3 regions of the Paenibacillus sp. BC26 genome follow, and region 2 is predicted to be linked to each of the others. Evidence: riboswitches for the same ligand, from Rfam matches in the RefSeq annotation. Region 2 holds a riboswitch; each other region holds the start of a gene.

Region 1 (4,000 bases), on a different contig from region 2:
CAAAAATAAAGAAGAGCTGCTTCAGCAGATTGCGATTCCGTCGCTGCTCACGCTCGAACAGAAGCTGCTGGACGAAATTACGAAACCGGACACGGCCGCCTTGGATAAATTGCTCGCCGTATGCAGCGAATATGTTCTCTTCAGCCTGACGAGCGGCAGTCTGCAGACAGTCCTGTTTATGTCCGCTTCGGTACGCGTCGATGATCCTCAGCCGGAGCTTGAAGTCAACGTCATCCGCAACAGACTGTTCGCCCACATTATGAAGGTGTTACATAGTGCGGTCACTGAGGGGTCAGAGGGACTGACACAAGAGGCAGCCTTAAACAACGGCCGAATCTTGTTTTATTACCTGCAAGGCTTTATCGGCACTTACAGCAACCATTCAGAGCCGACAGAGGGGCTGCTTAAGCGCACAATGCCGATTTTCAAGCAAGGCATTCAAACGCTGATTCGCGGGATGAAGGAACATTAAAACTTTCTCACTGTGCAGGGTTTGTCAGAATTAGAGGCGAAATCCTTATGAACACTTCATCACCCGGAGGGTATGAGACATGAGGCGGAAAGCCGTATATTATAACAAGTCGCTTGCTTTGAATGTGAAGAGGAAGCTGGGTAAAGGGAATCATGGTGTGGACGGAATGGACGATGTCGATGCCAGGTCTGATATGCACAATTACCAACGATTGATCAAATATTTGCCGGAGCCGATTTTTGTACATGACGGGAACGATATTCTGTTCGCCAATCAGGCAGGTCTTAAACTGTTGAATATTTCGGAAAGCGACTTCTCCACGGGTCATATGAGCTTCCGTTACATACACCCCGATTACAGGGAGCGATCCGCAGATCGTGTGAAGGCAATTATGCAGACGGATGAGCCCAACGAGTTTCTGGAATGCAAGCTGATTGCGGAAGGCGGGGAAATCATCGACGTCGAGGTATCCAGTACACGCATTCGCAATTACTTGAATAAAGGCACGGTCGTGCAAAGCGTATTCCGTGATATGCGTGAGCGGAAGAAGGAAGAGGAAGCGCTGATTCAGTCGGAGAAGCTGTCTGTCGCCGGTCAAATGGCCGCAGGCATCGCACACGAAATCCGCAATCCGCTTACGTCGCTGATCGGCTTCTCGAAGTTTCTGAAGACGAAGATCGACCAGTATCATGAATATTTCGATATTATGCTCGTCGAACTGGACCGCATCAATTCGATCGTGCAGGAATTTATGGCGCTTGCCAAGCCGCAGGCCAATCAGTTCCGTAAGCATGACTTGGTCAAAATCATTCAAAGCGTACTGACGCTGCTTGAGACGCAGGCGATTCTCCGCGACGTACAGATCGTCTCGCGTGCGGATGCCACTTCAGCGGAGCTGCTCTGCGACGAGAACCAGCTGAAGCAGGTATTCGTCAATGTGCTTAAGAATGCGATCGAGGCCATGCCGAGTGGAGGCGTCATTACGATTGACATGAAGCTGCATCAGCAGAGCGAGCTGATCGTCGAAATCATCGACCAAGGGATCGGCATCCCGCATGACCAGCTGCCTAAGCTGGGCGGTCCGTTCTTTACTACGAAAGACAGCGGAACGGGGCTTGGTCTTATGATTTGCTATCGAATTATCGAAGGCCACCATGGACGAATGGATATTACGAGCACCCCTCGGAAAGGGACCACGGTCAGCATCTTTCTTCCGCGAAATGTATAAATCATGGTAATTCCGAGTGCTGTTCCTGTATTTACCGGTAGGATTCACTAATCCGGATATGGTATTCTATTACGCGAGCCGAAACGTAACGTACGGGGGATCTTTTAGGGAGTGGCATAACTGCCCTCCGGCCTGACATTCCGCTTGATCGGAATGCAGTGCTGAACGCGCAATTGGCGCTGGGGTGAATCGCTTATTTCACGAAGCGTAGGGTTGAACTCCTCAATCCGAATCCGACAACTAACCTCGCAGGCCGCATGCGATAAGGAAGATTATGACACGCTGTTAAGCTGTGTGTCCTTCATCGCGATGACGGAATAAATCCACACCTGTTGGACGTGGATGACATCCGTAAATCAAAAGGAGGCAATACAACTTGATGAAACAGGTATGGAAGAAAAGCGCGATTATTGCGGCGCTGAGCTTTGCTGTTCTTACACACTCGGCAAGCGCAGCATCGACCTACAGCGCGAAAGACGGCGACACGTTCTGGGAGCTTTCCAAGCAGTTTGGCATTTCCCTTCAGCAAATGCTGAAAGCTAATCCGATGATTGATCCGAACAACATTTATGCAGGGCTTACCATCGTGATTCCTGCTTCGAAAGTTGTGAAGACGGCGGAAACCGCTAAGGCGGCGCCGAAAGAGAAGGCCGCGAAAGCGAAAGCTGCACCTAAAGCAGCACCAAAAGCAAAGGCAGCACCTAAGGCAGCTTCAAAAGCAAAAATGAAAGCGAAAGCGGCACCGAAAGCTGTAAAAGCTGCGTCTAAAGCAGCAGTAGGGAAGTCGATGAAAATGACCTCCTTGGACAAGAAAGAAGAAATCATCACAATCGGCAACAGCAATTATAACTATTCGGAAGTTGTTCAAGCTAAAGCAAGTGCTTATACAGCCGCTGCTTCGGAGAATGGCTCGTGGGGCGCAGTGGACTACTTCGGTAACCCGCTTAAGCTGGGAACAATTGCAGTTGACCCGAACGTCATCCCGCTGGGCAGCAAGGTCTATGTAACGGGTTATGACCATGGCGGACTACCGGTTGGCGGCATGATGGCCATAGCAGCAGACATGGGCGGTGCCATCAAAGGCGACCGTATCGATATTTTCGTACCGCAATCGCAAGAGCAAGCCAAGATGTTTGGCTTCCAATACGTGAAAGTATTTGTTCTGGAATAGCATATTGCGATGCAAACGGCAGCCCAGTGGGGCTGCCGTTTTTTTACCTCGTCCGCGTACCGCGAGCTTCTGGTTTATTTAGCAGCTCGGGCAGCGTGACGATCTGATACCCTTTGCTGTGGAGCATCCGGATAAGCCTTGGCAGCGCAGCGACCGTCCCTGATAAATCCTGTCCTTCGCCGCCGCCGGCATGCTGCAAAATAATCGATCCGGGCTGCAGCGTTCTTTTGATATTGATGAGAATGCTGTTGCTGTCGAGACTCTTCCAGTCGACGGAATCTACATCCCAATTAACCACGATGTAACCTCTGCGCCGCAGCCAATCCACTTGCTGAGGGGTAATCTCGCCGTAGGGTGGTCGAATAAATTTCGGACTGTATCCGGCAAGAGGACGCAGAATCCAATCGGTTTGCCAAATTTGCTGCTCGAAAGCATAGCGGGAAATGCGCGAGAACACCGCATGATCATACGAATGATTGCCGATAATATGGCCTTCCTTACGCATGCGCCGTACAAGAGCGGGGTGCTTGGCTGCACGGTTGCCGACGACGAAGAAAGTGGCTCTTACTTTATAGCGAGCAAGAATCTCCAGCACCTGAGGCGTATAGCGCGGATCAGGCACATCATCGAAGGTCAGCGCCACTCTGCGCGACCCTCGCGGGCCCCAGACGACGAACGAACCGGGAAACTGCTGCTGCAGCTTTACCCATGACATGGCACTGCGTTTCTTCTTGCGTTTCTGTTCGCTGTTGAAAGAAGGTTCGGCGTGTTTGGTACCGACACCACCGGCGCCGATCCCGATCGCGTTTCCATGATGTTCAGCTGTTTGCTGTGGCTCGCTTTCGCTGACGCTGCCGACTCGCGGCAAGTCGGCAGGCGAGGAGCCGGCATCGTCAGCATGCGACGAGGAGCTTAATAATGCGGTCCAGGCAAGCAGCAGCACTAACACCCGCTTTGTTACAGGCATCCCGAACATGTTCCCAGTCCCTCCGCTCCGTGCGATAATGTACTTGTGCAGCATGCCGTACTCGGTCGATCTCATTTTGCCCTGCCATCCTTTGATCATGCATGAAAGATCCCTCTTTACACGGTTAGTCTCAAACACGTAACATGTAAGGGAATAAGTTGA
Region 2 (4,000 bases):
AGCCAAATCCGCGCTCGCCAAATATGCGCAATGGTACGGCGCTTACCCCTATACCACGCTCTCCGTCGTGGTTCCGCCAAAAGGCGGCAACGGCGCAGGCGGAATGGAGTACCCGACACTGATTACCGCATTCGCCGCAGAGAATGAGAATCCCGGCTACGATCTGGAGCGAACGGTCGTCCACGAGATCGGCCATCAATATTGGTACGGCATGGTTGCCTCCAATGAATTCGAAGAGGCATGGCTCGATGAAGGCTTCACCTCCTATGCCGAGGACAAAGTGATGGAGAGCGAATACGGCGTGGAGCCGAATTTGCCGGTCGAAGCAAGCTACATGACGGACCCGGCCCCGCTGAAGCAGCTGTCCTGGTCCTATCACAGCAACAACCACTATGCGGAAAATGTGTACATGCGCGCGAAACTGGTGCTCTTCGGCATCGAGAAGCAGGTCGGAGCCCAGACGATGCGCAAGATTATGCGGACATATTTTCAAAAATATAAATTCAAGCATCCTTCCACCGCCGACTTCCAGCGCGTCGTGGAAACCGTAACGAAAACCAAGTGGAACGATTACTTCAGCCATTTCGTGTACGGGAATGCCATGTCCGATTACTCGGTCGCTTCCATTCATGTACGGCCGGTGAAGCAAGGCAATGAGACGCAGTATGAATCGGTCGTACTCATTAAGAAGACAGGCGGCAGCTCCGGGCCGGTGTCGGTCGTGTTCCATTTTGCCGACGGTACGCTGATGCCTAAAGTGTGGGATGGCCAAGAAACCCACATTCAATATAAAATCGTGCACCCTTCCAAGCTGCTGTGGGCCGCCGTCGATCCGCACAACGACAACGTGCTCGACAACAAACATATCAATAACTTTATGAAGGCCGAGCTCGCGGAGAAATCGCGCACGCGCTGGAGTGTCGGCGTCTCCAAGCTCATTGAGAGCATATTTGCTTCCATCGCATGGTGATGAGTCCCACACTACTATTTCCAGGAGGTGATGATAAATGAGAACGCATCTGAAGCAAGGCTGGCGACTGACCGTTAAGCACTTCTACATTATCATTATGCTGTTTCTATACGAGCTGATCTGGGGCTTCTTCCTCTATCGAACCATTGAAGGCATTACCGTACCGCTGCTAAAAAGGTTCCCGGACAGCATTGGCAGCAGCGGCACGGCCGTTCAGCTCTTCATGACGGAGGCGCAGTTCCAGCTCATCAAGACCGATCTAATCCGTCCCTATCTCTGGCTTTTCTGCGGGCTGCTGGCCGGGCGCATCGTGATCACCCCTTTCCTCAATGCAGGGCTGTTCCACTCCCTCCACCATGTGACGGATGATGCCGGCACGAAATTTCTAAAAGGCATTCGAGCGGCTTGGAAGCCGGTAGCGCTGCTCTACTTAATCGAGACGACGCTCACCCTTCTGCCGGCCATCTGGCTGTTGCCGCGGGCGTTAACGAAACTGCTGGGAAGCAGCTCCCTGCTGGAGTTTGCGCAGCAAGCCGGACCGTGGGCGGGCGCTTGGCTCGCCTGGGCGGTTCTGATCCACCTGCTCTTCCTCTCCATGCAGTTCGGAGCAGTCGCCGGAACCGGCGCCTTCAGGTCCTTATGGACGTGCATCGCGAACTTCCTGCCTTTCGCGGGCATCTCCATTCTGATGTGGGCCATCGGAGCCGTACTCAGCATGACAATTGCCTCCGTATCGCTGCTTTGGGCGGGCCTGCTGGCGCTTATCCTGCATCAAGGCTACCAGTTAATTCGAACGATCATGAAGGTGTGGACGGTAGCCGCCCAGTATGATGCCTGGCAGTCGAAACAAGTCTAATCCATGCGGGGAGGCCGCCCACCATGTCATGTTGATGACAGTGGGTCGGCCTCCTTTTCCACTAATTAATGGCATATAAAAGACAAACCCCTCGACAGAGCGGGTTTTTTTGACATGTGTTTGTGTTCAAGATGAGACATGCTTTGCACGGTGGGCCGTGGCGTGAGCGACCCCCTGAAATGGCTGAAACCAGCGGCCGCTATACGAAAATGAGAGGCAAAAGGTTGCATTCTAATAATTTTAATTTGTGAACAAGTTGTGAACTAGGAAGGAGAAGGAAGAAAATGATCGAATAATTATGCCTAGAAATGAAAATTTTGCCGAATTCCCATCACGGGAAACGGGGGAACCATCTTGGGTGAATTGATCCCGACATCCGCACAGCAAGACGCGGAATGCCAGAGGTGATCATAGGGAGCCTTCAACCGAACCCCACAGCTAACCTCGTAGGCACTGGAAGGAGTTTCCCGCTTTGAAAAAGGTTTCTGCACTTTTGATCGGACTGGCGATGCTTCTACTTTTTCAAACAGGAAGCGTTTTCGCGCAATCCAAAATGGATGGGGTCATCTCAGATCTGATCGGTACACCTTACGTGTACACCGGCACGACCACGAAAGGGTTTGACTGCTCCGGATTCACCATGTACGTGTTTGATAAACTCGGCGTGGATATCCCGCATGCATCCCGTTCGCAAGCACAGCTCGGCAAGAAAATCGCGAAAGCGGATTTGATTCCCGGCGACCTCGTATTCTTTAATACGACTGGCAAAGGAATCTCGCATGTTGGCATCTATGTTGGAGAAGGCAAGTTTGCACACTCCTCCAGCAGCAAAGGCGTTACCATCAGCGCGCTAAGCGATTCCTATTACTCCAAACGGTACGTTACAGCACGCCGTGTGATGAGCCCGAGCACGTATGAGAAATACGCGGACGAGCCTTCTGACGTAGCAGATGGCGGCGACGACGAGTAAGATTGACCTGCACCGTCTTTAGGTGCCTGTGTGAGCACAAAAGAAGCCGCAGCTGTTCGTCCTTCGGGACAAGCATCTGCGGCTTCTTTTGTTTCGCTATGGGGCGTATTCGGGATTACCGCCTTAAATAGCGCACCCACCAGAATGTTCGGCCCACCTGGACATCGAGCTTGCTGCCGAGCGGCGCAAACAGATCATGCAGCTCGATCGGCGTCGCGCAGCCCTCGCTCCGGCGGTCGGCCATGACGACGATCGCTCCTGAGGCAAGCCGCTCATGCCAGGCCTCGAGGAAGGATTGACGCTCCCCCGCCGGCAGCTCCCCTAGGCAGAAACAAGCAAGCCCCGCATCGAACGTATCGGCTACTGCCTTCAGCTCCTCTTGACGAACCGTCTTCGTCACCGGCGTCATCAAGCGCGGCGTTCTTGGCCCCGTCACCCGCAGCACGCGACGACCCGCCAGCGTATCGGTAAAACCTACCTCAAGCTTCTTCCACTCCGCCCGCCGATTCTCTAAGCTGTCCCGCCATCCTGCCATCCCGGATTCCTCCCGTATGGATTCTTTTTTTAAAGTTTATGTAACGAAGCTTAACAAATGACCGATTTTTAGCAGGATCGGACGGCGAGGCCTGTCTAAAGAGGAATCGATTGACTCATGATGAATAGTAGGATGATAGATGCGGGGATGGGCGTTGGTGTTGCGGCGGCGTGACGGTGGGGACAGGCGGCGTTGTGGAGTCTGTGCGAAGGAAAGGGCAAAGGCGCTGGCTCGACGGCTGCGTGCCGAGGAAAGGGAAAAGCGTCGGTGTGACGGCTGGTGCGGGGAAGGTCGAGGATGTCGCAGACGCGGCGGCCGGTGCCGAGTAGGTGGAGAAAGTCGCAGACGCGACGGCTGTGCCGGGAAGGTCGAGGATGTCGCATATGCGGTGGCTGTGCCGGGAAGGTCGAGGATCTCGCAGACGCGGTGGCCGGTGCCGTAGGTCGAGGATGTCGCAGACGCGGCGGCCGGTGCCGTAGGTCGTTTTATTGCGGTGGGGCTGCTGTTCGCCTGGCCGGCGCTTCGGGCTGGGGTCAGCGGCAGCGGCCTTCCGTGTTAATGCAGTGGTTGCACGCTAACGAATCGTAGAGGTCTTATTTTAGCGAAAACCGCTACTTTTCAACTCTAACGAATCCTAGCGGTCTTATTTAGGTGAATTGGGCTGGAAAA
Region 3 (4,000 bases), on a different contig from region 2:
GGTGTTGGATTCTCGAACGGATGCGCCGCATTCGTACCGAACCATCCTCCGCCGTTCGTACCGAGATTTTTGATGGATTCCAGTGTTGCAACAAGGCCTCTGGTAATCGTCTGCTGAGCCCCTTCAATCGTGGTCGCATCTACTGCACCTTGGAACGTTTGCGGAATGCCTTGGAATACGTAGAACAATGCAACCAAGAAGCTGAGCGGCAGGAATACACGCGTAATTCCGCGTACGATATCCACATAGAAGTTACCCAGATTATCCTGACGACCGATGAGTCCGCGAATGAACGCAATCGCTATTGCAAAGCCGGTTGCCGCCGACGTGAACATCGGAAAGGTGATCGCAAGCAATTGAGACAAGTATGAGAGTCCATTCTCACCTGAGTACGACTGCCAGTTTGTATTCGTAATAAACGATACGGCTGTATTAAAAGCCTGCGCTGCCGGCATATTGCCGATCCCATCCGGATTGAGCGGCAGGAAACTTTGAACCCGCAGGACCAGATACAGTAGAATCATCATGACGAAGTTGGTAAGCAGGACGGCCGCTATATACTGTTTCCATCCCATTGCTTCATCTTCGCGTACGCCCATCAACCGATACAGCATGCGTTCAAAGGGACCGAACACACGGTCGAGCCCCGTTTTTTCTCGTTGAAAGACTTTAACTAAATAACTGCCTACCGGCTTAACCAATAAGCCAATGATGATAAGCGTTATGGCAACCTGTATGAATCCCATACTCATGTTATGAATCCTCCGCCCTTACCATTTAGAATTTTTCAGGTTTTACTAATACAAATCCAAGGTACAAAATTAGAACAGCTGCAATAATACCGACGATAATCATAGCGTTACCTCCCTAGGCTTTCTCACAAAACTTAAGAAATCCCCAAAATATAGAAAATGCAGCAACAAACAATACTACCATTCCAAAATCATTCATCATTTCTCTTTACTACCTCCCTGTAACTGCACCAGTGAATTGAGAATATTTTCCCCATTAGGGATTAATCTATACTTGGCTTCCCCCTCATCGGTATAGTGAAATCTTAATACGGGTTGCTGTAAAAACGGGGTAAAGATAACGGGGCTAGGGTGTAAAAAAAGTATAAAAATTGCCGTTATCGCCGTTTAGAAGGATACATAGGCCTGCGAATGGTCGAATAAATACGCGCGATTCCATAATGCGCAATTAGGGTTGGATATGCCTTTCGCTGAGTAATCCAGCTGCTCGGCCAGGCTCGTTAATGCCGATTCCATCAAATGCGTGCGTTCCGTTCCCCATGCTTCCTGCTTCCGGTGGATATATTCCAAACTCTCCTCAAGTGTCAGACCCTTAATTCGCTGGTAGATGGCCGTCCACTGCACAATGTCCCCCCTCAGGTTACAGCCGTGCATCTGAAATTCAATGAATCCACTTCCGCCGTCATTCGTGGTAATGGCGAGCAAACCGCAAATACAGTCTTCACTATGTCCGGGCAGCCTTTCATCGGTGAGCTCCCCATCAAATTGAAACAACTCAATCGCTTTAATCTTGCAATCTTTCACCATACTCACTCTCCTGATTGTTAGTAGAAGGTAGACAACACAAAGAGGCCCGGGAGCAGAGAAACTCTACTCCCGGGCCTCATCACAGCGTAAAGAAACAAGCTGTTGCAAGCTCGATTGAAGGGGGTTCTCTCTCATACGCTTACGAGGTTAGCTGTCGGATTCGGGCTTGAGAGTGCCCTACCTGAACAAGCAGCGCCTGTTTGTGGATTCACCCCGAGAAGCCGCTCTATTCATGAGACGGCTTCAGGTTGGTTCCCCCGCTCCCCTTTCGAGGATTCAGCGTTTGGTCAAAGGTTTCTTCAGTTGTTGAGACAAATCTTATTCCCATATGATCATTCCTGCAAACGCGGAATATCGTTCTATTTTTGCCAATTCGGGCGGATTGCGCTGATTGTTGCGCTTACATTTAGGTGGCTCATTCATTTTGGATGGATTATCTTAGAATTGCTTCCAAAGTTTCGTTCGGCATTGAATCCGGCCCAGAGATGCGATACGCTGGATTTCATAATGACTTAGTAGGTTTACTGAGGCGAAGGAGATTGAATCATCGTGCAGATTTTGCACCGGGAAAGCAGCGGACAGCATGAAATTACCGTTTACGATACGAGTGAGTATGGCGGAGAGCGCGGTCGATTCCGTGTCCTCCAGTTCTCGAACAATGCCATGCAAGGGGCTATGGATTTAGATCAACCCGGGCGGATCTTGTTTGAATATCCCCAGGCTATGATTCACCTCATGGACAGCAGCAATTCAGCGTTTCAGCGTGTGTTTATCATCGGACATGGTATCGGAACGATCGCGGGGAATTGCCCGGGGAAGCGGTTTAAGGTTGCGGAGCTGGACGAGCAGGTCGTGGCGTTAAGCAGGCAATATTTTGGCTATAGCGACGATAATGTGGTGGTTGGCGATGGGCGCGAGCTGCTCTCATGTGAGGATGAGCATACGTATGATTTTATCGTGCTCGATGCCTTCTCCGATAAAGGAACGCCGCGGCATTTGACTTCAAAGGGCTTCTTCGAGCTTGTGGTTTCCAAGCTGGATGAGAACGGCGCAATCCTCATCAATCTGATGGGTAAACGTGAAAATGATGCTCATATCAACGCCATCTATACGACGCTGCTGGAAGTGTTTCAGTCTGTGCAAGCTTTTGCGTTGCCAGCCGAAAGTGCGTCCGATCGGCGCAATTACATTCTTACGGGCAGCAACGAGTCGATCCTCTATCAGACGCGCCGCATGGCCGGGTTTATGGAGCTCGAATTGGGGCAAGGCTATATCATCGAAGATCGTTAGCACTAGAGAGGTGGATAGGAATCTATGAATACGCCAGCCATCACTTCGGCAGAAACGGTCCGCTTGTTCGCCGCCGTCTCCGTTCCGGATACCATAAAGCAGTCTTTATCTATTCTGTGCGAGGACATCAAGTCAGAGCTTCCCTTTCGCAAATGGGCACATATGGACGATTATCACATTACGCTGCAATTTCTGGGCGATACGCCGAGCGCGCTTATTCCTGCGATATCAACAGCACTTCGCGAAGCTGCTGCTGCTGTTCCCGCCTTCGAGCTGAGGGTTGACTCTCTCGGCGTCTTCGGGCGCCCGATTCGCCCCTCCGTCCTATGGTCCGGCGTCCATGGCGATGTCGAGCAATTGCATAAGCTGCAACAAAATGTAGCTCAGAAGCTGAAGCCTCTGGGACTTATGCCCGAGAGCCGCTCGTACAACCCCCATCTCACGCTTGCACGGAACTACGCCGGCGTGGAATCCTTCGAGCTTTCACAGCTTGGCGGCTTCAAGGTTCAGACTGCTCCTTCCGGCACCCCGCTCCAGTGGTCAGCGGATGCTATTACACTCTACCAAACTCATCTGCAGCGACGCCCCATGTACGAGGCTATTTCGGTAGCTCCGCTCGTTGACTGATTGGCCGCCGCCCGCTCGATGACTAAGTAATTAGTCCTATCAATAAAACGCTGTTTCTCTTAAGTTTACGCTTAAGTGGGAACGGTTTATTTTTATCGCGCTGAGACTTTAGAACTAGGAGGAATTGCGACGTTCTGTGTCGAATAGATACTGCAAATGTGCGAATAACGAAGGGAACTGTGATGCTTATGAAAGTAACCGAGCAGCAGCAGCCATCTGGAGAGAGTGGCTTTACATTAGTTGAAATCTTGACCTGCCTCATTATCCTTTCCGTCGCCGGACTCGCGATGACAGGATTTTTTGTCCATGCGCTCTCCTACGCCAAGGGCAACCAGAATAAGACCGTAATGGTTAATCTGGCACGAAATACACTGTTTTATATGCAGAAACAATCGGATTTTGATGAGATGGCCAAATTTTTCAAGGTTGGACAACCGCTTGGCATTGGTGAGGATCGTAATGTAATTAGTTCAAGCGGCTGTGCCGAAGCCAGCGGTTCTTGTACGAATTATAAGGATCTCGTA

The links. Region 2 has a riboswitch for cyclic di-AMP ahead of BM412_RS28600 (C40 family peptidase). Riboswitches for the same ligand answer to the same signal wherever they lie in the genome.
Region 1: it holds a riboswitch for cyclic di-AMP, as region 2 does, so the genes downstream of both, BM412_RS17695 (3D domain-containing protein) here and BM412_RS28600 (C40 family peptidase) in region 2, are expected to answer to the same signal.
Region 3: it holds a riboswitch for cyclic di-AMP, as region 2 does, so the genes downstream of both, BM412_RS31620 (hypothetical protein) here and BM412_RS28600 (C40 family peptidase) in region 2, are expected to answer to the same signal.

What each region holds. Positions count from the first base shown of each region.
Region 1 is NZ_FPAD01000002.1:282,841-286,840, reverse strand. Features, by position in the region: gene BM412_RS17705 (TetR/AcrR family transcriptional regulator) at 1-472, shown strand, start outside; gene BM412_RS17700 (ATP-binding protein) at 552-1,700, shown strand; cyclic di-AMP (ydaO/yuaA leader) riboswitch at 1,767-1,971, shown strand; gene BM412_RS17695 (3D domain-containing protein) at 2,080-2,871, shown strand; gene BM412_RS17690 (polysaccharide deacetylase family protein) at 2,915-3,937, opposite strand.
Region 2 is NZ_FPAD01000006.1:34,314-38,313, forward strand. Features, by position in the region: gene BM412_RS28590 (M1 family aminopeptidase) at 1-970, shown strand, start outside; gene BM412_RS28595 (hypothetical protein) at 1,008-1,826, shown strand; cyclic di-AMP (ydaO/yuaA leader) riboswitch at 2,135-2,294, shown strand; gene BM412_RS28600 (C40 family peptidase) at 2,299-2,796, shown strand; gene BM412_RS28605 (hypothetical protein) at 2,912-3,331, opposite strand; gene BM412_RS32280 (hypothetical protein) at 3,502-3,660, shown strand.
Region 3 is NZ_FPAD01000011.1:33,372-37,371, forward strand. Features, by position in the region: gene kdpA (potassium-transporting ATPase subunit KdpA) at 1-746, opposite strand, end outside; gene BM412_RS32965 (potassium-transporting ATPase subunit F) at 778-855, opposite strand; gene BM412_RS31620 (hypothetical protein) at 1,140-1,556, opposite strand; cyclic di-AMP (ydaO/yuaA leader) riboswitch at 1,681-1,851, opposite strand; gene BM412_RS31625 (spermidine synthase) at 2,109-2,849, shown strand; gene thpR (RNA 2',3'-cyclic phosphodiesterase) at 2,874-3,476, shown strand; gene BM412_RS31635 (prepilin-type N-terminal cleavage/methylation domain-containing protein) at 3,665-4,000, shown strand, end outside.